Linked DNA regions of Kordia sp. SMS9. The protein of the gene in region 2 interacts with the protein of the main gene of each other region in a pairwise test. Links are inferred from orthologs where the notes say so. Each region holds a gene or a part of one and is shown on either strand. Other genes may lie near its edges.

Region 1 (16,267 bases), 2.3 Mb from region 2 along the record:
TTATAGAAAACATTCAAAAAGTAAAAACGGTTTAATCACAATCAACAATATGCAGCGAATTCTCTCGATTATAAGTGTGCTACTATTGATAGTTTCTTGTAAAAACGATTCAAAATCTGAAAAAGAAGCTTCTAAAAGTGGAAAGATAACCAAGGTTGTAGAAGTGAACCTTTCTACAGATCAAGAACAATTCTTAGCAACAACGATTGCCTATTTCAAGCAATGCAAAGCGGAAGCTACCAACAGAAACGATTGTCGTAACAGCATTACAGAAATGATCTCTGAATTTTATTCGCTGGATGATTTTAAAAATGAAAACGATCAATACAAAGTATATGATAGCATTCAGGCGATTGTCAAACGATCAAATTCGTGGACAAAACTAGGAAAAGCTAGCAATCAAGAAGTCTTGATAAAAGCACAATCTGCCGCCAATAACGGAAACGCTACCATTGCTATAGATATGTCAGAAACCTACGGACAAGTCGCAATGATCATTCCAGGGAAACTGTCCAAATCAGGCGCATGGAAATTGGAAGTACCAAACGCAGCAGCGTTGGTAAATTACAATGCAGACAAATCGTTTACGGAAAAATCGCTTTCGTATGCGTTCAAATCAACAGAGAATATCGTGTTATTCACGAGAAAATAGTTGCAGTATTTTTTAGGGAAAACGTTTTCGCATTTCATAAAAAAAGGCAAAAATCAAACATCGCTAACATATCCATAAAAGCAACGGCAAAGCTTATAAAACTTGATATAGTTTCGTAAATTAGCCTAGAAGAACAACAGAAAAAGACAAAAAAATGAGCAGAATAATCAACATTCACGCAAGACAAATATTAGATTCAAGAGGAAATCCTACGGTGGAAGTAGATGTTATAACGGAAACAGGAATCTTAGGAAGAGCCGCAGTACCATCAGGAGCATCCACAGGAGAACATGAAGCAGTAGAATTAAGAGATGGCGGAGACGCGTACATGGGAAAAGGAGTGAGTAAAGCTGTTCAAAATGTAAATACAACCATTGCAGATGCTTTAATTGGAGTTTCTGTATTTGAACAAAATCATATCGACAAAGCAATGATCGATTTGGATGGAACTCCAAACAAAGGAAACTTAGGAGCCAATGCAATCTTAGGTGTTTCTTTAGCAGCAGCCAAAGCAGCCGCTAATGAATTGGGAATGCCTTTATATCGTTATGTTGGTGGTGTTTCTGCAAATACCTTACCTGTACCAATGATGAATATCATCAACGGAGGTTCGCACTCAGATGCGCCAATTGCATTTCAAGAATTTATGGTGATGCCTGTAAAAGCAAAAAACTTTACACATGCGATGCAAATGGGAACGGAAATTTTCCACAATCTTAAAAAAGTATTGCACGACAGGGGTTTAAGTACCGCTGTAGGTGATGAAGGTGGTTTTGCGCCAACCTTAGATGGTACGGAAGATGCACTAGACACCATTTCAAAAGCAGTTGCCAATGCAGGATACAAACTAGGGGATGAAGTCATGATTGCGTTGGATTGCGCTGCGGCGGAATTTTACGTAGACGGAAAATATGACTATGCAAAATTTGAAGGGGAAACTGGAAAAGTACGTACGTCTAAAGAACAAGCAGATTACTTAGCAGAATTAGCGGCTAACTATCCAATCATTTCTATTGAAGATGGAATGGACGAAAACGACTGGGAAGGTTGGAAATACCTAACAGAAAAAATTGGAGACAAAGTACAATTGGTTGGAGACGATTTATTTGTAACGAATGTAGAACGTTTATCACGAGGAATTGAAAACAACATCGCAAATTCAATCTTAATCAAAGTAAACCAAATTGGAACCTTGACAGAAACCATTGCAGCGGTAAACATGGCGCACAACGCTGGATATACTTCCGTAATGTCGCACAGATCTGGGGAAACAGAAGACAATACGATTGCCGATTTAGCAGTTGCCTTAAACACAGGACAAATCAAAACAGGTTCAGCGTCACGTTCAGACAGAATGGCAAAATACAATCAATTGTTACGCATTGAAGAAGAACTAGGAGAAGTAGCATACTATCCACAAGACAAAGCTTTTAAAATAAGCTAATACTTCACACACATACAATAAAAAAGCGGTCGAATTTCATACAAATTCGACCGCTTTTTTTAGTTTACGCGCAAGTTACACAAGTTAATTCTTCACAAGCAGTTGCTCTGCACGTTAAAATACCTTCGGTCAATGGCGGTATGGTTGGGTCTGGGCAACCACAGGTTACATGCGGACAATACGAAAATACTCTCGTATACTTTTCTGTAAAGTCGATAATCGTATTGATGACGTCAGACACATCTATAGAGGCATTGCCTCCAAATGTTTTATTCAAATTACTTACCGATTGTTTACGGAGCGTTAAACTCTTCAAATTCTTTTTTTTCATAATATAAAAGTGTTGATTTAGAGTAAGTTATAAAAAAAGAAAATGAGTCAATTACGGTTTTTCCGTAATTAATATGTTATAGGTCAGTATTTTGAAAGAATCTAGGTGTAAATTGGTATTACTAGTGGAAGTTTTAAAACAAACGAATCAACAAAAAAATAAAAAAACGAAAAAAAATAATATCTTTATGACATGACCGACAACAACAAACCAAATGGCTGTCTTGTGAGTTTTCAACGGCTCTTTTCAGGAATAATGGCAATTTTGGCAACCATATTTTTAATCATTGTACTCATTTACTTAACGTATAATGTAAAAATAGAGGGAATATCTTTATTGGTGGTCACGGCAAGTAGCTTCTTTGTACTGCGCTATATTTGGAAAAAAGTAAAGCGAAAATCAACTTCAAACAAACAAGTAATAAAAGGTGTTTTTTCAGACTTCTTCCGAATCATCATTGTATTTGCCATTTTCTCTGTTGTTATGGTAATTCTCGAAAAAAATGCAGGAAATAAAATAACAATAAAAGAAACAGAGAACGATACAGACAAAACAGAAATCGTTACTACAACCGAAAATGGAAATGAAATTCGCTACATTGTCAACAAACAATCTTGGCGTGATTTTGCAGGCAATTGGCATCGGATGGATTTCAAAATAGCCGAAAACAACGTGCAAAAATCTAAAAAAAATCGCCACAGCTTTCGCTATACGCGTAACTTTTCTTGGGGAACTTTTTACAAACACATGGCAGATCATGATCGACCGCTATTGGAACATTTGTACGATTCTTTTAGCAAAATTCAAAAACAAAAAAAGTTAAACAGAAGACAATTTGCCGAATTGATCATTACCAGCATTCAAGACATTCAATACAACTATATAAAATCGTCACCTTGTGATGGAAGTGAAGAATTTCCATGTGTGGGAAATGTGCGACTCGGAATTTTTGCACCTGTAGAATTCAGCGCCAGCTTGCAAGGCGATTGCGACTCCCGAACGGTATTGCTATTTGTATTATTAGCAAAATTTGAATATGATGTCGCTATCTTAAACAGCAATCAATACAAACATTCTGTGCTGGGAATCAATATACCTTCCACAGGAAAATACAAAACACGTAACAGAAAAAAATATTATTTCGTAGAAACGACTGCAAAAAATTATACAATAGGAAATTTGCCAGCAAAGGTGTCAAATGTAGGCTATTGGAATTTTGTATTAGTCAATAAAAAATAAAACTTATGAACACAGATGTATTCTATTTAGCACTTAGTCAACTCGTACTCTCTATCTTTTTGGCGATTGTCATCTTCTTTATTTCCTATAAAATACTGATCAAAATATTTAAACTGAAAGAAGAAAACTTAAACGATTCCAACTTGGCATTGAGTATTTTCTTTTCAGGAATTATCTTTAGTACAGGGTATTTGCTAAGTGGAATCATTCCGTCTATCATCAATGCGATTGGCATGTTGAAAGTGCATGCAAAAGAAAATCTATTTGTAGAAGTTTTAAAATACTCTTCCTTATCATTATTTGTTGGTTTTTTATTGGCAGGTGTCATTCATTTTAGCGCATTTATGTTGACAAAATCTATGACGAAACACGTAGATGAAGTTGGTGAGTTAAGAAAAAATAATTTAGCAGTCGCGATTTTACTCGCTACCATTTTAATTTCCATTACCATCATTGCCAAAGACAGTTTGGTATTTTTGATTGAACTCTTCTTACCACAACCTGTGGTTACGGAATATACGGCGTAGTGTGAATATGAGGTTACTCAAACAGAAAAGTATCAGCAAAACGTATACAAAAACAGGAAAAATATCAACATCATAAAAATCACTTATAATATTGATAATCAATTTTATAGTTAAAATATACCCAAAGCATTTTACAAAAAATTAGACTATTCGTATCTTTAAAAGAAAAGGATAGCTCATGAAAAAAATTACACTACTTCTAATATGCTTCATACCCATATTGCTTCAAGCACAGCAATTGATCTCCATCACGCCCGTAAGTGAAAACACTATTTTATTGCGTTTTGATGAAGGCGAAAAAGATTTCACCAACTTTGATGAATTCTACGTTTACAGCGCGCCCAATGCAAGCTATTATGGACAAATAGATGAAGCACAAGCATTACTTCCTGCAAACTTTACGATTACAAGTTTGGATGATGCTTTGTATGCAACGCCACAACAAGCTATAGCAACGTTTTTTAAATCAAAAGAACAAGTAGCTTTGCAAGAGTATTATGTATATGTACGATTGCCAAATGCGATGGAAAATGGCAAAACATATACCATAAATGTTTCCAATATAAACACACAACAAAACACCTTTTCGCTCACATTTGATACCTTCAATACCTTTTCGGAAAGTATTCATGTCAATCAAGTGGGAATGATAGCAAGTGCTACTGAAAAATTTGCCTACGTATCGCAATGGCTGGGAAAAAACAATGCAGCGAACAGTCACTATGAAGATTTTACAAACTTTATTGGCGCAACCTGTCATGTAGTGCGTGCTTCAGACAATCAAATCATCTATACAGGAACAGGCAATAACGGATTGCAGTTTCGCATGGAAAATACGTTGGCAGATTACTCAGAAGATTTTGCTACGAAATATTGGTACAATTCTCCTGTGTGGGAATTTGACTTTTCAACTGTTGGCATCAACATTCCGACAAGTGATGATGAAGAATATAAAATTGTCATTGAAGGCATTGGAAGTTCGTTTCCTTTTAAAATATCAGATAGAGTCTATGACGATGTGTATAAAACCATTTCCAACAGTTTACTATATCAACGAAGCGGATTTGATCGCGGAAACGAATATGCACCTTTTGTAAAACCAGTAGATCATGTGCCTGGTGTTGATGGTTTTGAAATTACATATTCCAACTTTAGACGTATGGATGTAGATTTTGGTGATGACGAAAGCTTTATACAATTACCAGCACAAGCTACTACGGCTGTCAACCCTACAAATGCGACTGCTTGGATGGTTTCTCCAGATACAATGCCATGGGGAAGTGGTGGACATTTTGATGCAGGCGATTTTGATGTGTACATTCAACATTTAAACTTACCGATTTACGGTGCATTTTTATATCAACTCGCACCAAATGGTTTCTTGGATGGCGATTTAAACATTCCAGAAAATAATAATAATGTTCCAGATGTGTTAGACGAAGTACAATGGACACTTGATTTTTTTAGACGTACCAAAGGACCTACAGGCGGAATTTGTGGTGGAAAAGAAACCAACGGTTATTACGGGCCATCTTACAACGATGGTTCAGGAAATTCTTCTTCCGAGCAAATGTGGTATGTATATAAAGAAGATCCTGCGGCTTCGTACGTGTATGCAACGGCAGCAGCTTTGTTTTCACAAGCATTAAGTGTTGCTGGCGATGCAAACAATCAAGCAGATTTGTATAAAAACGAAGCGATTAACGCGTACAATTGGGCAAATGCCAATGTCACAATAGCAGATTTAGATCAATTTTTTCAAGGAATCAGTTACGCCGGAAAAGTAAAAGATTTAAAACTGTCAGCAACGGCAGCTTTATACAGTTTAACAGGTATGCAAGAATATTTGGACTATTATCTCAACAATTCGGTAGTCACAACGCCGACAACCTTACTCTATCAATATCAAATATATGATGAATCGTTAGCAAACTGGATATTTAGCGTGATTCCGCAAGACAAATGGGGAAATTTTGACGCAGTTGCCATCAATTTGCAAAGCACACAAATTCAAGCCATCAATTACTGGAGTGCTGTTTGGGGAACAGACGATATCAGTCTAAAACCAATTCGTTTCATAAAATCGCAATACCAACCGCCAATTTTGGGTACTACTGGTTCTACGCCGCAATTGATGCCGCAAATCATGTCGCACTATCACACACAAGACACGCAATTACTCAATAAAATGTTGTCAAGCAACGACATGTTATTAGGTGGAAATCCTGAAAACAAAGTATACATTACACGTGCCGATTTGTTTGGTGCAGAGCGGTATTCCAGAGAAGTATTGCACGATGCAGCCATGAGCAACGCAGGAAATGCAATTCCGGGAATTCCATTATATACGCATCATTTGGACGGACAAGAAAACTTTGTCATGTCGCCACCAATTGCCGATTGGCCATATATGGAAATGAACTTAGATGCTAGAGTTTACTTTTTACAATCAGAATTTACGATTCATCAAAATACTATACAAAGCATGATGTTTTATGGATATCTTAATTCGATATTCAATCCAGATTTAATTTTGAATGTTCCTGAAAATCCTTTTAATGAAACACAACGACTCGTCATATATCCAAATCCGAATGACGGAATATTTAGAGTCAACTGGCAATCCAATAGTACATTCAACGAAGCATGGTTGTACGACATTAATGGACGAAAAATAGACTTCAAACAAAACGGCGTCTTTGCTGAAAACGGTATTGAAATTGAAACAGGTTTGCTCACGGAAGGTATTTATATCTTAAAAATAAACTTAGACGATGATATTATCACGAAAGAAGTAAACATTCGATAACTAAAAAAAAGTTAATTATAGACAAAAGAGTCATTTTATGCAGGCATAAAGTGGCTCTTTTCAGTATTACTAATAGATATTTATAAATTACGAGTGATTTCCCCCGTGTAAAGTCGTCAAGAATATATAAGTTAAGTACTTTAGCAAATGCAAATTCTTCCCCAGACAAATTTGCTCAAAATAGCTTCATTTTACAATAAGAACTCAATGTATGTCACCATGTATTTTGAAAATTGGTTGATACACTTTACATGCATTTTTACAAACCGATTAAATCCTATACATGAGATTAAGACTACTATTTGCATTATTGATTTTTACAAACATCATTTGGGCAACTACAGAAACACCGCCACCTTCCAACGACAACTTTGCAAACGCTATTCCGGTAAGTTGTGGAGGAAATTATACAGCATCAACAGCTGAAGCAACGTTAGACGAAAACAATGCGCCTGATGGTTTTGGGGCAGACTTAGATGCACCAAATATTTGGTATTCGTACACAGGTAATGGAATTCCTGAAACCATTACGTTAGATTTATGTGCTTCTGGATACGATACTTCGTATTTAATATACACGGGAACTTCTGGAAATTTAACCTTGGTGGCAGGAAATGATGACAATGAAGGCCAATGTGGGCCCGGATATCGTTCGTATGGAACCTTTGAATCTGATGGAATAACGACATATTATATTACAATAACAGGATACAACCCAACAAGTATTGGAGCGGTTGATTTAACTGTTTCTTGTTTGCCAGCAGACATTGTTTATATAACAGACGCAAATTTTGAACAAGCATTAATTGATTTGGGAATTGATTCGGGAACGGTAAATGGATATGTGTCAGTTGCCGATGTTGACCAAGTAAATGACTTGAATATCAGTAATAAAAACATAACAAGTCTATCAGGAATTGAAGCGTTTACAGCACTTGAAATTTTAATTTGTAATAACAATGCAATTCGTTCTATCAATCTAGAAAATCAACCCAGTTTAACTTTACTAAATTGTAGCGACAATGACTTAACATTTCTAAGTGTAAAAAACGGTAACAATACTAACATAACGTCATTCAACGCTTTAAATAATTTTGATTTAGCTTGTATTGAAGTTGATAATACTGCATACAGTACAACGAACTGGACGAACATTGATAGTGGAGTTAGCTTTACACAAAACGACTGTACAAACGTAACATTTGTGCCAGATGATAATTTTGAGCAATACTTAATAGATCAAGGACTTGATGATGTATTGGATAATTATGTACTAACAAACAACATAAATACGATTGAAGTGTTTTCTATATCCAGTCGTCAAATTCATGACCTTACAGGAATAGGTGGTTTTACAGCGCTGGAAGAATTAAATTGCACAAGCAATGAGTTGACGAGTTTAGATTTATCTCAAAATGTAGCATTGCGCAGATTAAAATGTTATTTTAACGAGCTTACCAGCATAAACTTAACGCAAAATACAGCGTTAGAAAGATTGGAATGCTTCGTAAATAATTTAACTACAATTGACCTCACACAAAATACGGCACTTAACTATTTACGAGCAGAGCTGAATCCTTTGGGCACTCTTGATCTGAGTCAGAATTTGGTATTAGATTATATAAATCTCTCAAGAACACAATTAACAGCCATAAATCTTACTGCTAACGTTGCATTAGAGAATATTGTGCTAACGAACAATTTACTGACAAGTATAGACGTTTCTCAAAATGTGAATGTAAAAGGTCTTTTTGTGGACGATAATTCACTAACAAGTATAAATGTTGTTACCAATCAAGCTTTGCAACAATTTTATTGTGACAATAACGCAATTGAATATTTAGACTTGTCAAATAATACGCAACTAGTTTCATTACAAGCTTCAAACAATGCACTGACAGGTATAGACTTGAAAAGCGGAAACAATACCATACTTCCAAGTGCTATCGGTGGCTTTTTTGACGTAACTGGCAACCCAAACTTAACATGTATAGAAGTGGATGATGTAGCATACAGTACTACAAATTGGACAGATATTGATCCGGGACTTACGTTCAGTACAAATTGTAATCCATCACCAATTCCACCGAATGATGAGTGTGTAGACGCGATTCCAGTACCAATAAGTGACGGCGGTTGCAACACAACGGTTTCAGGAACCTTGGCAGGCGCAACAGACTCAAATGTATACCAATGCTTTGGAAACACGAATAGTTTTTCAGATGTGTGGTACAGTTTTGTTGCCACAGATACAGCACACGATATTAAAATATTAAATACTTCAGGAATAAACTCTAGCGTATTTCACACGGTTATTGACGCACAAACGTATTCCTGTGGAAACATTACGGATGCAGTTTACTGTACGGATGCACTTGAACGACAAGCAACAGGATTAACGATTGGAGACACCTATTACATTCAAGTATTTACAGATGTAGCAAATTCAACGGAAACATTTGATGTTTGTGTATCCACACTAAATATTCCAGGACAAACTTATGTGCCAGATGATAACTTTGAACAAGCACTTATTGATTTAGGATATGATGATGTTTTAGATGATTATGTAACTACGGCAAACATTAACACGGTTGAAACGTTAGATGTTTCAAGTGAAAATATTGCCGATTTAACAGGAATCCAAGGTTTTACTGCATTAAAAAATTTAAAATGTACATCAAATAATTTGATAAGTTTAGATGTTACTCAAAACACAGTCTTAGAAATTTTAGACTTCGGACTAAATAACATAACAGCTATTGATATAACGCAAAACACTGTCTTAAAAATATTACGATTCCAACAAAATAGTTTATCAAGTATTGATGTTTCACAAAATGTTGATTTAGAAATTTTTGCAGGAATGTTCAATGGGTTACAAAGTTTAGATGTAACCAACAATACAAAACTAACACTCCTAAATTGTTGGAGTAATGGTATCGACGAAATTGATTTGTCTCAAAACCCAGATTTAGAATTCTTATCTATGAGAATAAACGATCTAGTAAGTTTAGACATATCAGCAAATCCAGTACTAAGAAGTTTAGATTGTCATGCAAATGAACTAACATCATTAAATGTTCAAAACGGAAACAATTCAAACTTTACAACATTTGTAGCAACTAACAATTCTACATTGAATTGTATTCAGGTTGATGATGTAACGTATAGTACAACCAATTGGACACAGATATCAAGTGGTTCAAGTTTTAGTACGGATTGTGGTTATCTTGAAAATGATGAATGTGTAGACGCGATTCTAGTACCAATAAGTGATGGCGGTTGCAACACAACGGTTTCAGGAACCTTGGCAGGCGCAACAGACTCAAATGTATACCAATGCTTTGGAAACACGAATAGTTTTTCAGATGTGTGGTACAGTTTTGTTGCCACAGATACAGCACACGATATTAAAATATTAAATACTTCAGGAATAAACTCTAGCGTATTTCACACGGTTATTGACGCACAAACGTATTCCTGTGGAAACATTACGGATGCAGTTTACTGTACGGATGCACTTGAACGACAAGCAACAGGATTAACGATTGGAGACACCTATTACATTCAAGTATTTACAGATGTAGCAAATTCAACGGAAACATTTGACGTATGTGTGTCTACAAATACAATTCCTGGACAAACCTACGTGCCAGATGATAACTTTGAGCAAACACTTATTGATCTCGGATACGATACAACGCTAGACAATTATGTAACTACGGCAAATATTAACACCATAACATCTTTAAACGTAGTAGGCAAAAATATCGCAAGCCTAACAGGACTTGAAGACTTCACAGCATTACAGTCGCTCGATTTTTCAATCAATAATGTTACTACAGTAGATCTTACTCAAAACGCTCAATTGAGATTCTTATTACTTACCGGAAATTCACTAGCAACTATCAATGTTTCTCAAAATCCACTCTTAAGAGGGTTAACTGTTGAAGAAAATTTATTGACAACTATCGATGTCACTCAAAATCCACTTCTAGAATCACTAAACATTTCAAAAAATTTATTTACGTCTATCGATGTTACTCAAAACGCTGGATTAACTAATCTAGATGTAGGAGAAAATTCACTAAGCCAAATAAATGTCACTCAAAATCCTGTTTTGGCCTTTTTAACACTAGATAAAAACAATTTTTCTGCCGTAGACGTTACAAACAATCCACTACTTTCCAGTTTATCTGTTGAAGAAAATTCATTGACAACAATTGATATCACCCAAAATCCAGTATTATTAGGTGCCTATTTTGGATACAACCAATTAACAACAATTGATGTTTCTCAAAACCTAGCACTAGAAACGCTAGTTGTTACTGCGAATAGCCAAATTTCAACAATAGATGTTTCTGTAAACGCAGCTTTAAAAAATTTAAGGATAAATAGCACACAGATATCAGAAGTAAATGTTTCAAATAATCTAAACTTGGAAGGTTTGTCCGTGTCAAATTGTCCCATAACTGGAGTTGATCTTACTGCGAATGTTGCACTACAAAATTTAGGTGTCGTAGGAAGCCAATTAACTACGATCGATGTATCTCAAAATCCAGCATTTGTAAGCTTATTTTGCAGTAATACAAGTACACTTACCAGTGTAAATATTCAAAATGGAAACAATACAAACGTTACAACCTTCTTTGCTTTAAACACACCAAATCTTACCTGTGTTCAGGTAGATAACGTAGCATATAGTGCAGCCAATTGGAGTAATGTAGATGCTGGAATAAATTTCAGTGCAAACTGTGGTTTTCCTGTAAACAATACCTGTGTAACCGCAATCAACGTCCCAATAAGTGGTATTGCATGTAACAATGTAATAGAAGCGACAATAGTTGGTGCTACGAACTCTAATTCGCTACAGTGTTTTGGAAACAATGCAAACTTTACGGATGTGTGGTTTAGCTTTGTAGCCACCGAAACAACACATAAAATTGCATTACAAAACCTAACAGGTTCGCCAAACTTTCTTTGGCACTCCCTAATTGATGCTCAAGCATATACCTGTGGAAACATTACAGATGCCATTTACTGTACAGATGCATTAGAAGATACCGCAACAGGATTAACAATAGGAAATACGTACTACATACAAGTATATTCACATGTAGCAAATGCAAATACTACATTTGACATTTGTGTGACTTCATTTGCAATTCCAGGGCAAACATACGTTCCAGATGATAACTTTGAGCAAGCACTCATTGATCTCGGATATGACATAACTTTAGATAATTACGTAACAACAACAAATATTTCTGGCATTGAAAACTTAAACATCTCAGAAAGAAGTATTGCCGACTTAACAGGAATTGAAGATTTTACAGCGTTGAAAGAATTAAGATGTGAAACAAACAATCTTACAAACTTAAATATCACGCAAAATACACAACTTACCCTTGTTCACGCATTTAACAATACGCTAACAAACGTCGATTTTACACAAAACACAGCGTTGGTGCAACTATTCATATCAAACAATCAATTGTCGACTATTGATGTATCTCAAAATACAGCATTGGTAGATTTAGGTATTTTTACCAATCCGCAACTAGGAAGTATTGATGTATCTAACAACTCAAACTTAAAAACATTAAATATAAGTTATACACCAGTTTCAGAAATTGACGTTTCCAACAACTTAGCTTTAGAACGATTGTCATTTGTAGATTGCCCTATATCAGAAATTGACGTAACAGCCAATTTAGAATTGAGACAATTAAGTACTTCGCAGAGTCTAGTGACAAGCGTTGATGTATCTGGAAACCCATTATTTGAATGGATATCTTGTAGAAACAGTCCATTGCTTACACAATTAAACTTGCAAAATGGAAACAATACGAATTTTGTATTTTTCCTAGCTACCGATACGCCAAACCTAACCTGCATTCAAGTAGATAATGCTGCCTACAGTACTGCAAATTGGACAAATATTACTCCAGGAACAAGTTTTAGTACAGATTGTGGGTATCTTACGAATGATGAATGTGTAGACGCAATTAACGTCCCAATAAGTGATGCTACATGTAACAATGTAATAGCCGCGACAATGGCAGGTGCAACAAACTCTAATTCGTTACAGTGTTTTGGAAATAATGTAAACTTTACGGATGTGTGGTTTAGTTTTGTTGCCACCGAAACAACGCATAAAATTGCATTGCAAAACCTAACAGGTTCGCCAAACTTTCTTTGGCACGCCCTAATTGATGCAGAAACATATACCTGCGGAAACATTACAGATGCTATTTACTGTACAGATGCATTAGAAGGTGAAGCAACAGGATTAACCATAGGAAATACCTACTATATACAAGTATATTCACATGTAGCCAATGCAAATACGACATTCGACATCTGTGTATCTACAAACTCAATTCCAGGACAAACCTACGTGCCAGATGATAACTTTGAACAAGCATTGATCGATTTAGGCTTAGATACCACCTTAGACGATTACGTAACCACAGCAAACATCAACACGGTAAACGACCTAAACATTCGTAATTTGGGTATTTTTGACCTTACAGGAATAGAAGACTTTGCCGCTTTAGAAATCCTAAACTGTGGCTTAAACTTTTTGGGTGAATTAGATCTAAGTCAAAACACAAACCTTAACTATCTCATTGCAGACAACGCGGCGTTGGTTGCCTTAAATATGCAAAACGGAAACAATACCAATGTCACTACGTTTGTCACACTCGGTAATGTAGATTTATTCTGTATTCAAGTAGATAATGCTGCGTATAGTACTGCCAATTGGACAATTATTGAAGCTATGACAAGTTTTAGCGAATATTGCGGAAATCCTATTCAGTTGGCGGCGAAAGTATACTTACAAGGCGCGATGCTGCAAAATACAGACGGTTTTATGAGAACCGATTTAAAAGATAACAATCATATCTTAACCGTAAGTCCATATACAGATGCAACGGCGATTCTTGCAACCGATCCTGTATTTACTGCTACGGGACAAGACAAAATTGTCGATTGGATTTGGGTAGAACTCAGAGATGCCGCAAATCCATCAGTGGTCTTAAATGGCAAATCTGCGTTATTACAACGCGATGGAGACATTGTAGAAGCACTTTCAGACAATACGTCAACTCCTGTAAACTTTGCGCGCGCGCCAGGCGATTACTATGTCGTTATAAAGCACAGAAACCATTTAGGCATCATGTTAAATATGACTATTTCTTTTACAAATATGGTCACTGCTGTAGATTTTACAGATGGTAACAACCAAATTACCCATGGTGCAAACGCACAAACGACCTTTGGAATGCCCGCAAATACGGTAGGAATGTGGTGTGGAAATGTAAATGGTGATGGTGTTGTGCAATACTCAGGAACCAATCCTGATGCGCCAGCCATTCTCTCAACAGTACTAAATGATCCTGACAACTTCCTAAACTTTCCAACGTTTACAGTAAGTGGTTACGAAGTAAATGACGTTAACATGGATGGAAGCACGCAATACACAGGTACAAATCCTGATACGCCGCTAATCCTACAAAACGTACTAGCGCATCCTGGAAACTTTCTAAACTTTAGTACCTATCAAATCGTAGAACAACTACCTCAAAACGAATAAAAAACAAAAAAACAGATGTAAAAATATCCAACAAATAAAAGCTGTACACAAAAAAAGACTTCTATCAAAGGATGATGACATATTTAAGCATTAACATCATTTATTTTTATCATAAATTTTATAGATACTTTAATTGTTAAATCCTTTATAAAGTATTTTCATAAATCGCTACATATTTCGTAATTTAGCGAACCAGATAAAAACAAAAATATTCAATAGAAAATATGTCAGATACCACAGCTACGTTAGAAATTAATGGTGAAAAATATGAGTTTCCAGTAATTGAAGGAACAGAAAATGAACTTGCCATTGACATCAAAAAATTAAGAGGCTCTTCAGGAGGAATTATTACCATTGATCCAGGATACAAAAATACAGGTTCTTGCGAAAGTGCCATTACGTTTTTAGATGGAGAAAAAGGAATACTTCGCTACCGAGGATATGCTATTGAAGACTTAGCTGAAAAAGCAGACTTTTTAGAAGTTGCGTATCTATTAATTTTTGGAGAATTGCCAAATGGAGAACAACTGACAAAATTTCACAAAGACATCAAAGCACAATCTATTGTTGATGATGATGTAAAGAAAATCTTAGACGCATTTCCGAAAAGTGCGCATCCAATGGGCGTTTTAGCATCACTGACAAATGCTTTAACTGCTTTTAACCCATCTTCTGTAAATGTGGATTCGGAAGAAGACATGTACAAAGCGATTGTGAGAATATTGGCAAAGTTTCCAGTATTAGTAGCTTGGACGATGCGTAAAAAACAAGGTTTACCATTAGATTATGGCGATTCGTCATTAGGATACGTAGAAAACGTACTCAAAATGATGTTCAAGCAGCCAAATGAAAAATATACACTCAATCCGATTGTCTTAAACGCGTTAGACAAGCTTTTAATTTTACACGCAGATCATGAGCAAAACTGTTCTACATCAACCGTAAGAATCGTTGGTTCATCACACGCAGGATTATTCGCTTCCCTAGCTTCTGGAATCTCTGCACTTTGGGGACCATTACACGGAGGTGCTAACCAAGCGGTATTAGAAATGTTAGAAGCAATCAAAACAGACGGTGGCGATACTAAAAAATACATGGCAAAAGCCAAAGATAAAAGTGATCCATTTCGTTTAATGGGATTTGGACACCGAGTTTACAAAAACTTCGATCCAAGAGCAACGATCATCAAAAAAGCTGCGGATGAAGTATTGGCAGATTTAGGAGTAGAAGATCCAATCTTAGACATCGCAAAAGGACTTGAAAAAGAAGCCTTAGAAGATCCGTACTTTGTAGACAGAAAATTATATCCAAATGTAGATTTCTATTCAGGAATCATTTATAGAGCAATGGGGATTCCAACAGAAATGTTCACGGTAATGTTTGCTCTAGGACGTTTGCCAGGATGGATTGCACAATGGAAAGAAATGCGCACGCGCAAAGAGCCAATTGGTCGTCCACGCCAAGTATACATTGGAGAAAATCACAGAGAATTTAAAACAATCTCTGATAGATAATACAGAAAAAAACACCCACAAGCTTCATAGATTTTCATATCTGTGAAGCTTTTTTACTATATACACCTTACCCAAAAACTACATGTTAGCATTACACGTAAACGATGAAACTTCTACACTAAAAGCGGTGATTCTTGGAACTGCTGAA
Region 2 (16,218 bases):
ATCACTACTTTCTGGTGTAATAATATTTGTATCGTCATCACTACAGCTTGCAAAGGTAAAAAGGAATGCGCAAGCTAGGTACCGTAAGATTTGTATGTGTTTCATTATTGCTTCAATTGTTAGGCTAAAAATATATAATTCTGAAATAAATACATCACGAAAACACATAAGTTTTCTTGTTTTTCCGCTGTTTTGCAGTCAATTTTAACAGTTAAGAATCATTTCATAGCTTTTTTTGTCTTTTTTACGGTGAAAATGAAAGTGGTAAATATTTTAGGTCATGTTATTTTTTATCTGATGAGAATATGTATTTTAGCAAGCAAATTGAATCAGAACCGATACCCAATGTAGTAATTGCTACACGTATTCTTTAAATTACTGCCATTGCCACTAGATTATTTTAAAGCATTTTTTTACAGAAGAACTAATTTGTACCGTTTTGTGCTTTTTTCGGATAAGTTTACGGAAAGACAGCGCATGTTAGTTGCGAAAGAAATTCCTTTTTATACAAAATTGAACCTCAAAGAAAAACGTGTATTTGAGCACAGAGTGTTGAGTTTTATCAACGCGCACACCTTTGTAGGTCGTGAAGATTTATTGGTTACAGAGCGCATGCAATTGCTTATTGCTGCTACGGCAGTGATGATTACGTTTGGTTTTAGGCGTTATTTGCTTTCGCGATTTGAAACGATTTTGGTATATCCACAACATTATTTTTCTAATATTACACAGCAATATCACAAAGGAGAAGCCAATCCGAAATACAAAACATTAGTATTTTCGTGGGAAGATTTTGAAGAAGGTATTAAGATTGAAGACGACAATTTAAATCTTGGTATTCACGAACTTACGCATGCATTGCATTTTAGTTTTTTAACTGAAAGCAGTTACAACGCACGCATGTTTTTGCGACACTACAAATTGTTGCTTGCTTCTTTGATAGATAAAGATGCGCAAAAACGCTTGATTAAAATCAATTATTTACGCGATTATGCTTTTGAAAATCAGTATGAGTTTTTGTCTGTTTTGATAGAACATTTCTTTGAAACGCCCGAAGAATTCCGAGCGAAATTGCCCAATATTTACAACAGAGTCAAGCTGATGTTAAACATACACGTCGCAGATTTTTAAATTTGAATTAATGGAATTCGAAGACAGCTTTGTGTTCCCGCTACAGTGCCTGTAGTATTGCGTAAGGTGCGAACATCCAACAGTTTCTTTTTACTCTCCGAGCCATTGATGATTTTTAAGCGTTCGTTAATATTCTCCAGTGAAATTCCTGAACCTTCATTCAATTCTTCTGCTGTTTTTGTAATGCCATCACCGTTATCGGTAATGCACACGTACAATTGTTCTTCTTCTAGTTTGATAGAAATTTTCAATTCTCCTTTTCCAGTACGTTTCATACCTTTCAAACCATGAACAATGGCATTTTCTATTAAAGGTTGTAAAATAAGCGGTGGAACTTTGGTAAATTCTAAATCGGCTTTCAATGCTTCGTCAATTACAATTGTATAGACAAATCCTTTTTCAAAAAGATCGCGTTGCAATTCAATATATAACGTTGAAATTTTAATTTCGTCTTGTAAATCAATCAATTTACTTTTGGTCGATTTTTGAACCAATCGGTACAAATGTGAAAGTCTATTAAGCCAGTTGATCGACTGATTCACATTTCCTTTGGTCATTGCGTTACAGATACTTTGGATTGCATTATTAATAAAGTGCGGATTCATTTGAGAATTCAAAAGATCGTACCGTAACGATAATTCATTTAATGACATTCAATACATTTTTTTAGAGTTAACATTTGTTATGCTGGCTTTAGGGATAGATTATAAAATTGGTATACGTAAATGTACGATTGTTACACGCAAAAGGCAACAGGGTTTTGCCCCATTTCGCGAAAACAGGCTCTATATTCACGGAAAATAGAAAGTGTATTAAGAGGTTAAGTTTTTGTTTTTTAGTGTTTTAAGGTGTGCTTTGTAAAAAATATTACAAAGAGAGGAAAATTCTCGAAAAACGACATAAAAAACATACTTTTTTGTCTTAAAAAAGATGTTTTAAAGAAGGTTTTTCAGAATAGAAACATCAAATAACACCGCTTTTTTCAAAAAAATCATTATAAAAAAACTAGAATTGTTAGTTATTTATAGATTTTCTTTTAATTTAGAGGATATTGCATTTTTACTTCTCTCCCAGCCTCAACTAGTAAAAATAGTGTAAAGTATTGGTTACATTTAAAAAGTTGCCAATACATTTTTATTACAAAAAAAACATACTTTCTATGATAAAAAACATACTATATTTCGTCGTATTAACTGGCGTTGTTTGTCAATCTTATGGTCAAAGTTTGGTCAATGATGGCGCAGAAATCATGCTGCAAGAGTCTGCTGTGGTATTCAGTACTGAGAGTTTTGTAAATAGGAATAATGGACAAATTAAAGGCGATGGCACCATGGATTTTGCGGAAGCCATGAATTTTGCGGTGATCAATCCTGGAGTCGTTATTGGCGATTTAAGTTTTGATTCTTCATTAATCAACAGTTCGGCTGCTGGTTTTATGCTGGACATCCAGGGAAATGCAGGGATTGGCATTGAAAATGGACACGATCATGTATTTGTAGATGGCGATTTGGTGATGAATGGAATTTTAGACATTGCTACCATTGACGGTTTTGTACCTGCCACAACCGATTCGTTCACCATCATATCGTATACAGGAAATATTTCTGGACAATTTACCGCGGTAACTTTAGGAGGCAATCTTACGGGTTTTGCTGTTGATTATACCTTGCCTGGACAAATACGATTGGTGCATGAAAGTATTTTAAGTGTGCAAGAAGCTACCATTGAATCTTTACAAGTGTTTCCAAACCCAACCAATGACTTTATCTACATTCGATCGTTGGATAAAATTGACAGAGTAGAAGTCTATAATTTAATAGGAAAGCAAGTATTAGTTACTACCAAAACAGATAAAGTTGATTTGGGCAGACTTGCTAAAGGAATGTATCTCGTAAAAATCTACAGTGAGCAAAAGTTCAATGTGAAGAAAATTAAAGTTCAATAATTATATATACTATAGAATGAAAAAAATATACATAACAATTTTATGTTGCTTTGGATTGCTGAGCATATCTGCGCAAAATTGTGGTTATTATACGGTAAATTTATATACGCAATCTAGTGTTGATAATTTTGTAGCTACGTATGCTACAACAGGTTGTAATAGATTGCCTATTTCATTGATCATAGGACAATCAAACCCTGGAACAATTAATGACATTGTAGACATTTCTGGATTATCTTTTATTGAAGAAATAGCATCTTCATTGATCATTAGAAATACAAGTCTCACTACATTAAATGGTCTTCAAAATCTTACAACACTTGGTGCAGCTGATGGTTACTCAGAAACATTAGAAATAACAAATAACCCTAATTTAACATCCATCAGTAGTTTGCAAAATTTGAATACTCCAGACGGAATCCGAGAATTACGCATTACTGACAGTCCATTACTTCAAAGTTTAAATGGAGTTTCACATCTTGAGGCTCAAAATAAAGTGATTGTCACCAATACAGGAATCACTGATTTTCAAGCTACAGTAAGAAGCTTCATTAATACTTTTAGTGTGAGAGACAATCCAAATTTGACATCGTTTTCAGGACTTATAATTAACACTAACGGTACGTACCCTGGTACTGAAGTTACCATTAGAGATAATCCATCTCTAACTAGTATTGACGGTATGCAAGCCTTTACAGATATACGCAATTTAAGAATTATTGATACTGGACTTACATCTCTTACAGGTTTAGATAATGCAGCCATTCGTAATTCTTGTACCATCGTTAATAATCCAGCATTAACATCCATCGATGCAATAAACGGTTCTGGTACTCCATCAAGTTATATAGATATACAATATAATGGAGCCTTGACATCAATTAATGGATTTAATGGAATGACTTCCCATTCAGGGAATCTCACCATCAGAAACAACAGTTCTTTAAATACGATTAGTGGTTTTACTAATTTAAATTCTTTTTCAGGAGAATTTTTAATTGAATTAAACGCTTCTTTAACCGCGATTGATGGCTTTTCAAGCTTGAGTACAATTAATGGTACAATGACTATTAATAATAATACTTCACTATCCTCACTAAGCGGATTAAGTGCTTTAAATTCCGTTACCAGCGCAATCACAATAAGTGATAATAACAGTTTACCAAACGTAGATGACTTGAGTAGTTTATCATCTTTTGGATTTATTTTTCGCATACTAAATTGTGATCAATTACAAAACATAACCCTTTCTGGATTAGGAACCGATTTGAACGCTTTAGAAATTAAGGAAAATGATGCGTTACAATCTGTATCAATTTCAGATAACTCTCAACTTTCATTCACTAGATTAGAATTGAAAAACAATCAAGCTTTAACTGATATTCAATTTCAGATGGCAAATTATATAGCTTCCTCTTCTGACGTTGGTGTTATAGTAGAAGGGAATCCTGCATTGACTTCATTGCAATTTTTGAGTACGCTAACTAATTTTCGAAAAGGAATTTCAATTGTAAATAATGCAAGTATAAGCAACCTAAACGACCTTCGTTTTTTGGCACGTTCAGGCGATTTAACCATTAGTGACAATCCTTCCTTGACAAATTTAAATGATTTAGGAAAAAATATTGAGGTCTTTGGAGATTTACAAATCTCAGGAAATCAAAATTTGACAGACATAAGTTACTTGGATGATTTGGTAAAAGTACATGAAAATATGAGATTGATTAACAATCCAAATTTAGATGAATGCTGTATTCTGGATCGCTTTTACAACCAAGGAACCGTAACAGGAAGCTTCACACTGTACGGGAACAATACAAATTGCAATTCCATTCACGATATTTTTGATAATTGTGGTGAAGACGGCGTGATTTCCAATGACAATTGCCAAGATGTCAGCAATCCAGATCAATTAGATACAGACAGTGACGGCGTTGGTGATGCATGTGACAATTGCCCAACAGTCGCTAATAACAATCAATTAGATACGGACGGAAACGGCGTTGGCGATGCATGTCAGGCTGAAGCTGGAGCAGATACAGGTTTTGTGGGAATCAGCACAAATACACCATTAAGCAAATTACACATTGAAGATGGCGACGTATTTATTAGCAATATCAACCGTGGAATTATCATGAAAACGGCTTCGGGAAAATGTTTCCGCTACAAGCCTAATGAACAAGGAATATTAGTAGGACAAGAAATTATTTGTCCACAATAAAATATATACTAAAATGAAAAAAAAAATATACGTATCAATCTTATGTTTACTTGGAATACTTACTTTACATGCTCAGAATTGCAGTTCTGGAAGTGTCACTTTAGCAAACCAGTTTCAAGTAGATAACTTTGTTGCTACCCATGCGAGTACAGGTTGTAATACTATTCCTTTTAACTTATATATAGGAAATAGCACGAATAATAATATAACAGATATATCTGGACTCTCATTCATTACGAATGTTGGAGGGATTTTAGGTATTTTTGGTACGAATTTGACAGATCTAACTGGATTGGAAAATATTGTTGATATTGGCTATGCAACAGGTACTCAGAAGTATTTATACATTCACAATAACTCAAACCTATCCTCAACCGCTACGCTACAAAATTTACAACCTAACCAAGGCATTTTCTTGATGTCGATTAAAAACAATCCTTCGTTAACAAGTCTTAATGGTCTTACCCAAATGAAGGTGACACAAGATGTCATTGTTGAAAATACCAGCATATCAAATTTATCATTAACGCTTACCCGTAGTGTCAATTCTATTGAAATTTTAAACAATCCAAATTTAACTAGCTTTTCAGGGTTAAATGTTTTAAACGAAAATACGCATACAGGACTGGCATTATTTTTAAGAGACAATCCTTCATTGTCTTCCATTGCAGGTCTTGATGCTTTTACAAACATCCTGACTTTAGTAGTAGACAATACAGGATTAAGTTCTTTGAATGAATTGAACAATATAGCAAGTATTCAAAATTTTTTGAGTGTTGTTGATAATGCGTCACTACTCAATTTAGATGGACTTTCGAATGTAAGTAATTTGCAAAACCTCTACATTTTGAACAATCCAACATTAACGTCAATCAATGGACTTAGTGGATTGACTGCTGTGCAAGGACAATGCACGTTGATAAACAATCCTAGTTTGCAGTCTTTACAAGGTTTAAATGGAGTTTCAACTGTTCAGCAAAATTTAGAAATAAATGGAAATTCCTCTCTTTCTTCAACGGATGGCTTACAAAGTTTAACTTCTGTCGGAGGTGAATTTAGAATTTTGAATAATTCAGGACTCACATCTTTAACAGGATTAAATAGCTTAAATGACATATCTCTAGATTTAAAAGTGACAAATAATACTTCTCTGGTCTCCATGAATGGAATAAATTCACTAAATACCGTAGGTAGAAATGTAGTGATAAGCAATAATTCTAGTTTGCAAAATACGGACGGTTTAAGTGGCTTATCATCTTTTGGGGAAGAGTTTTTAGTGTCTAATTGTAATCAACTTCAAACTATTGTGGTTCCAAGTTTAGGAAACGATTTGGCAAAATTTGAAGTAAATGGTAATAATGCACTTCAATCCATATCTCTGGGAAGTAATTCTAATATGACTTTTGAGTCTTTAAGAATTATAAACAACCAAAGCTTTACCGATTTTTTATATACACTTGGAAATATAAATACTGATTCATCAAGTGATTCCATAGTAATTCAAGGAAACGCATCCTTAACCAACCTAAGCTTATTTAATTCAGTGACTTCATTTAGAAAAAATATTTCAATCATAAATAACGCTGGTTTGACCGATTTATCAGATTTAGGCACTATCGAAAATTTTAATGATATTACCATTCAAAACAATGCATCTTTAGATAATATAGACGGACTTGGAAATAATTTAACAGTATACGGAAATTTGACAATCGATGGCAATCAATCTTTAACGAACATAACACACATTGATGAAGTACTCAAAATTTTTGGAGGCTTAAACTTAACAAATAATTCAAGTCTTGACGAATGTTGTCCTTTGGAAAGATTGTACAACAATGGCGCGGTTGAAGGTGTTATAAGTATAACTGGGAATAATACCAATTGTGATGCTACTTCTGACATTTTAGATGGCTGTGGTGAAGATGGCGTCATTGCCAATGACAACTGCCAAGATCTTAGCAATCCAGATCAAACCGATACTGATAATGATGGCATTGGCGATCCGTGCGATAACTGCCCAACAGTAGCTAATAACAATCAATTAGATGCTGACAATGACGGAATTGGCGATGCATGTCAAGGCGATGCAGGTGCAAATACAGGTTTCGTAGGAATTAGTACAAACAATCCGCTTGCTAAATTTCATGTGGAAGATGGCGATGTATTTATAAGTAATATTAACCGTGGCATCATCATGAAAACCGCAGATGGAAAATGCTTTCGTTACCAACCTGATACCAATGGGAAATTAGTAGGGACGGAAATAATTTGTCCACAATAACAATAAAAGTGATGAAAAAAATTATATTAATATGGGTGTTTTTTACAGCCAGTCTACACCAAGCAGTAGCCCAACCGTGTGCTAGTAATAGCACTGTGTATTTAGCTAACCAACAATCAATCGACGATTTTGTGGCTACCTATGCAGGTACGTGTACTTCGGTAAATAATCTTTACATCGGGAGTTTCCTCGATCCCAATGCTGTTCTCGATCTCTCTGGACTTTCCTTTCTCACAGAAGTCACGGGTTTTTTATATATAGAAATACAACAAAGCCTTCCCTCGTTGGCAGGATTAGAAAATATTCAAACGATAACAGGCGATTTAAGAATTGTAAATTGTGATCTTTTAACCGCAATTTCACTACCAAGTCTAACAGGTGTAGTGACAAATATTGAAATCAGTAATAATGATAATCTACAATCAATTATTTTAGGAGATGGAACTTCAAATATTGGTACACGAAGTGGTCCTAAAATGAAAAATAACGCACAACTATCTAACTTAAATTTCAAATTATCGTACACACCTACGGCGTCAGGAGTCACTGAAATACTCAATAATGATAGTCTCACGTCCATAGCATTTTTAGGGAATTGGTCTAATAATGATGATCCCATACATATAGAAGGAAATGCATCTTTAACAAGTTTAAGTGATGTGCTATTAGGAACAACAATACACGACGTAAAATTTATCAACAACCCGATACAAAATCTAGATGGTTTAAATAGTATAACGATCATAGAAGATCTTGAAATTAAACAAAGTGCCCTTACTAATATACTTGGGCTCCAAAATGTGCAGGAAATCAATTCATTCATTATCGAAGATTCCAATCTTACCAGTGTAGATGGTTTGGAAAATCTCACAGATATAGGCGTTATGGAAATTAGGCAAAGTAACCTAACAAATTTACTTGGATTTCAAAATGTATTAGATATCAATACGCTTATTATTGAAGACTCGGATTTAACAAACCTGCAAGGATTAGAAAATATACGTGATGTGAGTACTAAAATTGAATTGACGTCTAATCCATTACTAACTAGTATCTCAGGATTGCATGTAGATCGTTTTAATTTTGGATTAGAATTAAGAAGCAATCCAGTGTTGACAGACATTTTGGCTTTACGAGAAATGAACCTAGCAGGATTGGATTTAGTGATTGAAAACAATCCGTTACTAGATGAATGTTGTGTACTACAGGTGCTTTTAAATAGAGGTATAGAACCTTCTGAAATTACCTTGGCGAATAATGGAGCTACTTGTTCCGATCTAACAATAGCCACTTCAAACTGTACTGATGACGGACTTTCTACTGCTGTAGATAATTGTGATGACATTCAAAACCCAGACCAATTGGATGACGATAATGATGGTGTAGGAAATCCATGTGATAATTGTCGCTATGTTGCCAATAACAATCAATTAGATACAGATAATAATGGTATCGGAGACGCGTGTCAGTCGCAAGCAGGAGCAGAAATAGGTTTTGTTGGAATTGGAACCAACACTCCCCAAACCAAACTTCAAGTAGAAAATGGAGATATTTATGTGAGTAATATTTATCGGGGAATCATCTTAAAATCTACTGATGGGAAATGTTTTCGTTACAAGCCTAATACAAATGGCTCTTTAATTCGAGAGCAAATTACCTGTCCTGAAAATAACTAATACAATTAATTTCAAAAAGAAAAGCGGTTGTGCTTAAAACAGAACCGCTTTTGTAAAAGTAATTTTTTGTTCTCAAGAAACTAGCTGTTTCAAATTCTGAATCGTCTGCGTCGGGTTCTCTGAACGAAATACAAAACTTCCCGCAACCAACACATCTGCACCAGCATCAACCAATGCTTTGGCGTTTTTATCATTGACACCACCATCAATTTCAATTTCGGTAGCAGCACCTTTTTTAACAATCAAATCTTTCAACTTTTTGACCTTGTCATAGGTATTCTCAATAAACGATTGTCCGCCAAAACCAGGATTCACACTCATAATGCATACCAAATCAATATCCTGTATTACGTCTTCTAAGAGACTTACATTTGTATGCGGATTCAATGCTACACCAGCTTTCATTCCTGCCGCTTTAATCGCTTGTAGCGTTCTGTGTAAATGTGTGCACGCTTCATAATGTACGGTTAATACATTCGCGCCCAAATCAGCAAACGTTTCAATATACCGATCAGGATCAACAATCATTAAATGGACATCAATAGTTTTTGTAGCATGTTTGTTAATCGCTTTCAAAACTGGCATTCCAAAGGAAATATTCGGCACAAAAACGCCGTCCATAATATCAATATGAAACCAATCGGCTTCACTTGCGTTTACTAGTTCAATATCGCGTTGTAAGTTGGCAAAATCTGCAGCCAAGATGGAAGGCGCAATTCGTTTTGTAGACATAATTTGTAGAGTGTTGTTGTTTGCCGACAAAAGTACTATAAAATAAACGCTCTCGCAATGCGAGAGCGTCATTCATCAATCAAAAAACGAACAGTTATGTTATAAAAACTAAACTGCTGTATTGTTAGTAGGAATTTATCCTAAATATGTTTTCAATATTTTACTTCGTGAAGTATGCTTTAAACGACGAATCGCTTTTTCCTTAATCTGACGTACACGCTCACGAGTTAAGTCGAACGTTTCACCAATTTCTTCCAAAGTCATTGGATGTTGGTTTCCTAATCCGAAATACAAACGAATAACGTCTGCTTCTCTTGGCGTCAAAGTTTCTAGCGCACGCTCAATTTCCGTCTTTAAAGATTCATGTAATAATTCTTTATCAGGATTTGGCGATTCACCAGAATTCAATACGTCATACAAGTTCGAATCTTCTCCTTCCACTAACGGCGCATCCATAGATACGTGGCGTCCAGAGTTTTTCATCGACTCTTTTACATCATTCACAGTCATGTCTAATTCCTTCGCAATTTCTTCCGCAGAAGGGATACGTTCATGACTTTGCTCAAGATACGCAAAAGTTTTATTAATCTTATTAATAGAACCAATTTTGTTCAAAGGTAAACGAACAATACGCGATTGTTCAGCCAATGCTTGAAGAATAGATTGTCTAATCCACCATACGGCATACGAAATAAATTTAAAACCACGCGTTTCATCAAAACGTTGTGCGGCTTTAATAAGTCCCAAATTCCCTTCATTGATCAAATCAGGAAGTGTCAATCCTTGATTTTGATACTGTTTTGCAACCGATACTACGAAACGAAGGTTAGCTTTTGTTAATTTTTCTAGCGCTATTTGATCGCCAGCCTTGATTCTCTGAGCTAATTCTACTTCCTCGTCTGCTGTAATAAGGTCAACTTTACCGATTTCTTGAAGATATTTGTCTAATGACGCGGTTTCCCTATTGGTAACCTGCTTGGTAATTTTAAGTTGTCTCATGTAATGTACTTGGGATTTTATTTTTTGTGCTTACGCAATTAGTTATACGTACAAAATGACAAAAATGTTACAAAAAGCTAAGAATTATTTGAAATAAAGTTTATTTGAAAGGTGCAATTATTTCATAATTAATGAATTACACACCTCTTTTATCGCCATAAATATGTACGTGCAAACGATCGGTATAGTGAAATTGGTACTTTTTACAGACTTCTATCAACCATTGTTGCTTTTGTTGCAATGCTTCTGGGTTGGTGCCTTCGGGCATTAAATATACCTTTTGGTTGGGAATTTTATAGGTGTTGCATATTTCTAACACTTCCGTGAGATCGTTCTCAGACGAAATTACAAACTTAAAAACAGCCTTTTCGTTGGTAGCAAAATACGAGTAAACTGCTGGTTTTTCGCGTAATTTCTTTGGATTGTTAGAATTTTCTAATTTGGGTGAAACATTATATTGATCTATCAACGCTTCAAAAGTGGCATCTGGTAAAATAGTACCGTTGGTTTCGATTTCAAAAAAATAATCGGCTGCTTTTGTATTGAAAAATTTGATCAATGCAGAAAGTTCTTCGAGTTGCATCATCGGTTCGCCGCCAGTTAAGACGATATTTTTACAACCCGTTTTTGCGACTTCCACATAGATTTCTTCCAGCGTAAGCGAAACAATCATTTCTTCCATTTTAAACTTTCTATACGTAGGATCGGCGTCTTTTACATGCGCAAAACGCGTTTTCTCCCAATTCCATGTATAATCGGTATCGCACCAAACACAATGCAAATTGCACAGCGATGTTCTAATAAACACGCTTGGTTGTCCCATGTTTTTTCCTTCTCCTTGAATGGAATGAAAAATTTCGGGCTTGCCATTCAAATTTGCAAGTTTCAATTTGGTCATAAATACTGCTTCAAAATAGACTGCAAAATTAACGCATTCCGAATTGAGTGACAAAACAATGTGTTATAGAATTGTATTTGTATTAAAATTTGCGAAAAACGCAAAAAATAAATTGAGTATTTGTATCAAGTATCATTTTAAATGTGATTTTTACAATACATTTGAGTATAAGCAAACTGAAAACTTATGGAAATACCGATTATACCAGGCAGAGGACTCGTAACGGGCACTGCCACCAACATGCGATTGGACTTTCTCGAAAGAGAAAATATCAATACCAACATCATTGCACAATCGCGCTTGGAGTTTCAAGACATTCGCGGAAACATAGAATCCTATATTGGAAGCACCGAAATCCCTTTGGGAATCGTCGGTCCGCTACTTTTTAGCAATGGAGAAAACCAAGAATTAACCTATTGTCCCGCAGGAACTTTAGAAGGCGCGCTCATTGCGAGTATGAATCGCGGTGCAAAAGTCATTAGTAAAAGCAATGGTTTTTCTGCGGAGGTCAAATGGCAAAAAATGACGCGTGCGCCGATGTTTATTTTTCAAGATGAACACGAAGCAGCTCGTTTTAAGCAATTTGTGGACGATTCGTTTCATGATATCAAAAAAGCAGCAGCAGCACATTCCAACCATGGAAAATTGATTCAGATTGAAAGCATACAACAAGCACACATTATTCACACCAAATTTACCTACACAACTGGCGATGCTTCGGGACAAAACATGACAACAACCTGCACGTGGCATGCGATGTTGTATTTGGTAGACGCGTTTATAAATGCCACAGGAATTACGCCAGTAGATTTTATTATTGAAGGAAATGGTGCGTGTGATAAAAAGGTTTCACAATACAATATGGAATCGGGAAGAGGCATTCATGTCGTGGCAGAATGTACGATTCCCGAAGAAATTATTACAAAAATATTACGAACGACTTCAGATAAGTTGTTGCGTTGCTTTCATCCGTCAAAAAAATTGGCTAAAAAAGATGGAATGATTGGGTATAATATCAATGTAGCCAACGCGATTGCGGCAATTTTTGTGGCAACAGGACAAGATTTGGCGTCCATTCACGAATCGAGTGTAGGAGAGTTGCAGTTGGAAAAAAAAGACAATGGATTGTTTCTGCAATTGACCTTACCCAATTTAGTCATTGGAAGCGTTGGCGGAGGAACTTCCTTGCCGAGACAAGCGCAAGCCTTGGAAATTATGGATTGTTACGGTACTGGAAAAGTAGAGCGATTTGCTAAGTTGATTGCAGGTTTTGCGTTGGGATTGGAAATTTCGACGTATGCTGCAATTGTCAGTGGTGAATTCGCAAAAGCACATGAAAAATTGGGTAGAAATAAACCTGTACACTGGTTGTTGCCATCCGAATTGACGTCCAATTTTGTACAATCGAGTTTGAATGGTTTTTTTGAAGATAAGCAAATTCAAGACATTCAATCGAAATCACACGAATTATTGGAGAATGGAATTTTGACGAATATCGCTTCCAAAGTCAATAAAAAAATCATTGGTTTTTTACCGTTTCAAATAGATTATACACAGCCCAACGGAATTGCCAAATCGAAAGATGTGCTTATAAAATCAAAACCGTTGGATGATGAGATTGTCAAGGGTTTGCATACCATTGCGGCGTCGATCAATCCTGCATTGTCGGATGCGTTGAAGCAATCCAAACGACATTTGGAATACCACAATTGTCATTTAAAAGAAATTGAAGTCTATTCGTATTTACACAAAATCGGTTTTGAATTCATGCCAAAATATTTTGGAAAACACGTCAATCCGAAACGCGAGATTTTTATGCTGATTCAAGAGTTTTTGCCTGTTGAGGAGATGAAAATTATGAACTCTGAGAATCATCCAGAACACTGGAATCCGACCACAATTTGTGCTGTGATGAAAGTAATTACACAATTTCATCAAAATGTACCCATGGAAGATTTTAGACATGTACAAGAATTTCAACCCTGGAAATCCACAGCATTGTACAAACAACTGATGCAGATTTTAATTTCGGAATGTGCGGATGACAAAGACAAATTCGTATTGCAAAAATTATATAACGAAATTGACGATTTACAAACACAAGAAAGTCAAATTTCAGTTGAAAAAACCATCATTCACAACGATTTTAATCCGCGAAATATTGCCGTTCGAAATAATGGAATTCCTGCAATTTACGATTGGGAATTGGCAGTAATTGACTATCCGCAGCGCGATATTGTAGAGTTTCTGAGTTTTACCTTGCTGCCAAATTTCAAAAAAGACGAATTTTATTTTTATCTCAAAACACACTATCAGTTATCTCAAGATAAGGATTGGGAAACGTGGTTGCAAGCGTACACATATTCACTAAAAGTATACATTGTGACGCGACTTTCCTTTTACGAAGTTTCTAGCATTTTGGTAGCGTATGATTTTTCAAAGCGCGTATTACAAACAGCATTGCGAATGCTTCAATTTTTGGAAGAAGATGTATAGTTTTTTGCAACATATTTATATTGTTTTGGTGCCTTTAATCTTATCGAATGTGCTGCATATACTCGTGATTAAGAAGGATGTGTTTCCTGTATTGAAACAACCGATTTCAAAGAAATTATTCGGAAAAAACAAAACATGGCGCGGTTTTGTATTTGTATCGCTCGTCAATGGATTGCTGTTGTTTTTGTTGAATTTCACCTTCGATTTTCAAATACCATTATCATTTTTTACAGGATTTGTACTTGGTTTTGCCTATATGTTGTTTGAATTGCCAAATTCATTCATGAAGCGAAAACTGGGAATTCAACCAGGAACGCAGGCTTCTTCTAACAAATTTTTGTTCATGCTGATTGACAAAATGGATTCTGCTTTTGGCGTGAGTTTCGTGTATTTTTTGATGGGAAACATTTCGTTGCAAAATGCAATGTTGCTCTTTTGTATCAGCAGTGCTACACACATCATTATCAGTCAACTTTTAGTGCAATTTCACCTTAAAAAATCATTTTAACATGCAAAAAACAGAAAATATATACAACGTTCCCAACTTTTTAAGTTTTTATAGATTGCTCACATTTCCGCTGATTTTGTGGTTTATTTACGCAGGAAAAGAAAATTTATTCGCCATCTTTTTATGTGTGAATCTTGTCACAGATATTTTAGATGGATTGATTGCGCGAAGTTTCAATTTGCAAACGGAATTTGGCGCAAAATTAGATTCACTAGCAGACAACGGAACGTTCATTGCGGCTTTTATCGGAATTTTTACATTTAAATTGGATGAAATGGCCAATTCCATTTGGATGCTTTGGCTGTTTATTGGCTTTTTTGTGTTTGGTCTGATCGTTTCTTTTATCAAATTCAAACAATATCCAAGTCTGCATTTATACACCACAAAAATTGGCGGATACGTACAAGGTTTCTTTATTTTTGTATTATTTGCGTGGAGTTACAACGAATATTTGTTTTACGCAGCAATGCTTATCGGCTACATTTCACATATCGAAGAACTTATTATTTTGTTCATTTCCGATACAATGCAAACCGATGCGAAAGGTTTGTATTGGGTTTTGAAAGAACGAAGAAGATTAGTTACTCAATAAGAATGCTGATGTCAAATCGAGCGCAGTCGAGATTTCTTTGGAGAAATAGTGGTTCTGTGCCTTCTCGACTGCGCTCGAAGTGACAATTAACTTAAAATTCTAACGATAATCGTAACTTTTTATCAAGCATGATTTTCAATTTTTACAAACAATCCGAAACGTTTCGAATGCTGATCATTGCTGTGATTGGCGCAGTTTTAGGATTTGTTACGTACGAAATTGTGTATTACTTCAATCCGTTTTCGCCTAGAGCGACTATAAGTTGGATTTTTGCTTTCATTATTGGAATTGCACGGCAACACGCGTTGCACAGACAGTTTACATTTTCACACAAAACGTCGTATTTTAAAAGTTTGTATAGAGCGTATGTTGTAGATATTGGTGCGCTGGTTTTTAGCACGGGACTCAATTGGTTGTTGGCTGAAGCTTTGCATTTGAATCATCGGTTGGTTTGGGGAATTTGTCTAGCGTCAACAGCATTGATCAGTTTGGTATTTTTAAAAAAATATATTTTCAAGCCAATTGTAAATTAAAGATAATTTAGCACTTACAACTAGGTAACAAAAAGGAAGTTTTGTAACTGTTCAGTATAGTTTATGGGAAATCACTGTATGAAATAAAAGTAAAAAAATATTTCAATTTTAAGTTGAGTTTCCTACTTTCACAACAAAGAAAAATTAATGAGCGCTAATTTTTTTAATTTTTTATTGATTGCTGGAGCTGTTCAAGGTTTCAT

What was found.
Region 1: the proteins of rpe (region 2) and eno interact in binary tests that used the Escherichia coli proteins (3 or more experiments, as listed by UniProt). The link is inferred for Kordia sp. SMS9 from one-to-one orthologs.

The regions. Positions count from the first base shown.
Region 1 is NZ_CP031153.1:49,172-65,438, reverse strand. What follows is about bases 1-2,951. They hold eno (phosphopyruvate hydratase), read left to right. Parts: upstream 1-806; coding sequence 807-2,096; downstream 2,097-2,951. Other genes in these bases: KORDIASMS9_RS00210 (hypothetical protein), read left to right, coding at 2,620-2,951; KORDIASMS9_RS00215 (hypothetical protein), read right to left, coding at 2,161-2,427; KORDIASMS9_RS00225 (hypothetical protein), read left to right, coding at 50-652; carA (glutamine-hydrolyzing carbamoyl-phosphate synthase small subunit), read left to right, coding at 1-35. Also shown: more of KORDIASMS9_RS00210, read left to right, coding at 2,952-3,666; KORDIASMS9_RS00205 (DUF350 domain-containing protein), read left to right, coding at 3,672-4,193; KORDIASMS9_RS00200 (glycoside hydrolase family 9 protein), read left to right, coding at 4,372-7,002; KORDIASMS9_RS00195 (leucine-rich repeat domain-containing protein), read left to right, coding at 7,286-14,605; KORDIASMS9_RS00190 (citrate synthase), read left to right, coding at 14,830-16,119; KORDIASMS9_RS00185 (dimethylarginine dimethylaminohydrolase family protein), read left to right, coding at 16,202-16,267. UniProt on the Escherichia coli protein: Catalyzes the reversible conversion of 2-phosphoglycerate (2-PG) into phosphoenolpyruvate (PEP). It is essential for the degradation of carbohydrates via glycolysis.
Region 2 is NZ_CP031153.1:2,353,813-2,370,030, forward strand. Bases 8,160-11,061 are described here. They hold rpe (ribulose-phosphate 3-epimerase), read right to left. Parts: upstream 9,990-11,061; coding sequence 9,330-9,989; downstream 8,160-9,329. Other genes in these bases: KORDIASMS9_RS10255 (hypothetical protein), read left to right, coding at 8,160-9,257; KORDIASMS9_RS10265 (RNA polymerase sigma factor RpoD/SigA), read right to left, coding at 10,125-10,988. In the rest of the region: KORDIASMS9_RS10225 (aryl-sulfate sulfotransferase), read right to left, coding at 1-105; KORDIASMS9_RS10230 (zinc-dependent peptidase), read left to right, coding at 385-1,131; KORDIASMS9_RS10235 (sensor histidine kinase), read right to left, coding at 1,128-1,784; KORDIASMS9_RS10240 (T9SS type A sorting domain-containing protein), read left to right, coding at 2,291-3,076; KORDIASMS9_RS10245 (thrombospondin type 3 repeat-containing protein), read left to right, coding at 3,093-5,297; KORDIASMS9_RS10250 (S-layer family protein), read left to right, coding at 5,311-7,581; more of KORDIASMS9_RS10255, read left to right, coding at 7,593-8,159; KORDIASMS9_RS10270 (7-carboxy-7-deazaguanine synthase QueE), read right to left, coding at 11,125-11,886; KORDIASMS9_RS10275 (phosphotransferase), read left to right, coding at 12,073-14,382; KORDIASMS9_RS10280 (CDP-archaeol synthase), read left to right, coding at 14,375-14,890; KORDIASMS9_RS10285 (CDP-alcohol phosphatidyltransferase family protein), read left to right, coding at 14,892-15,482; KORDIASMS9_RS10290 (GtrA family protein), read left to right, coding at 15,611-16,015; KORDIASMS9_RS10295 (AraC family transcriptional regulator), read left to right, coding at 16,163-16,218. UniProt on the Escherichia coli protein: Catalyzes the reversible epimerization of D-ribulose 5-phosphate to D-xylulose 5-phosphate.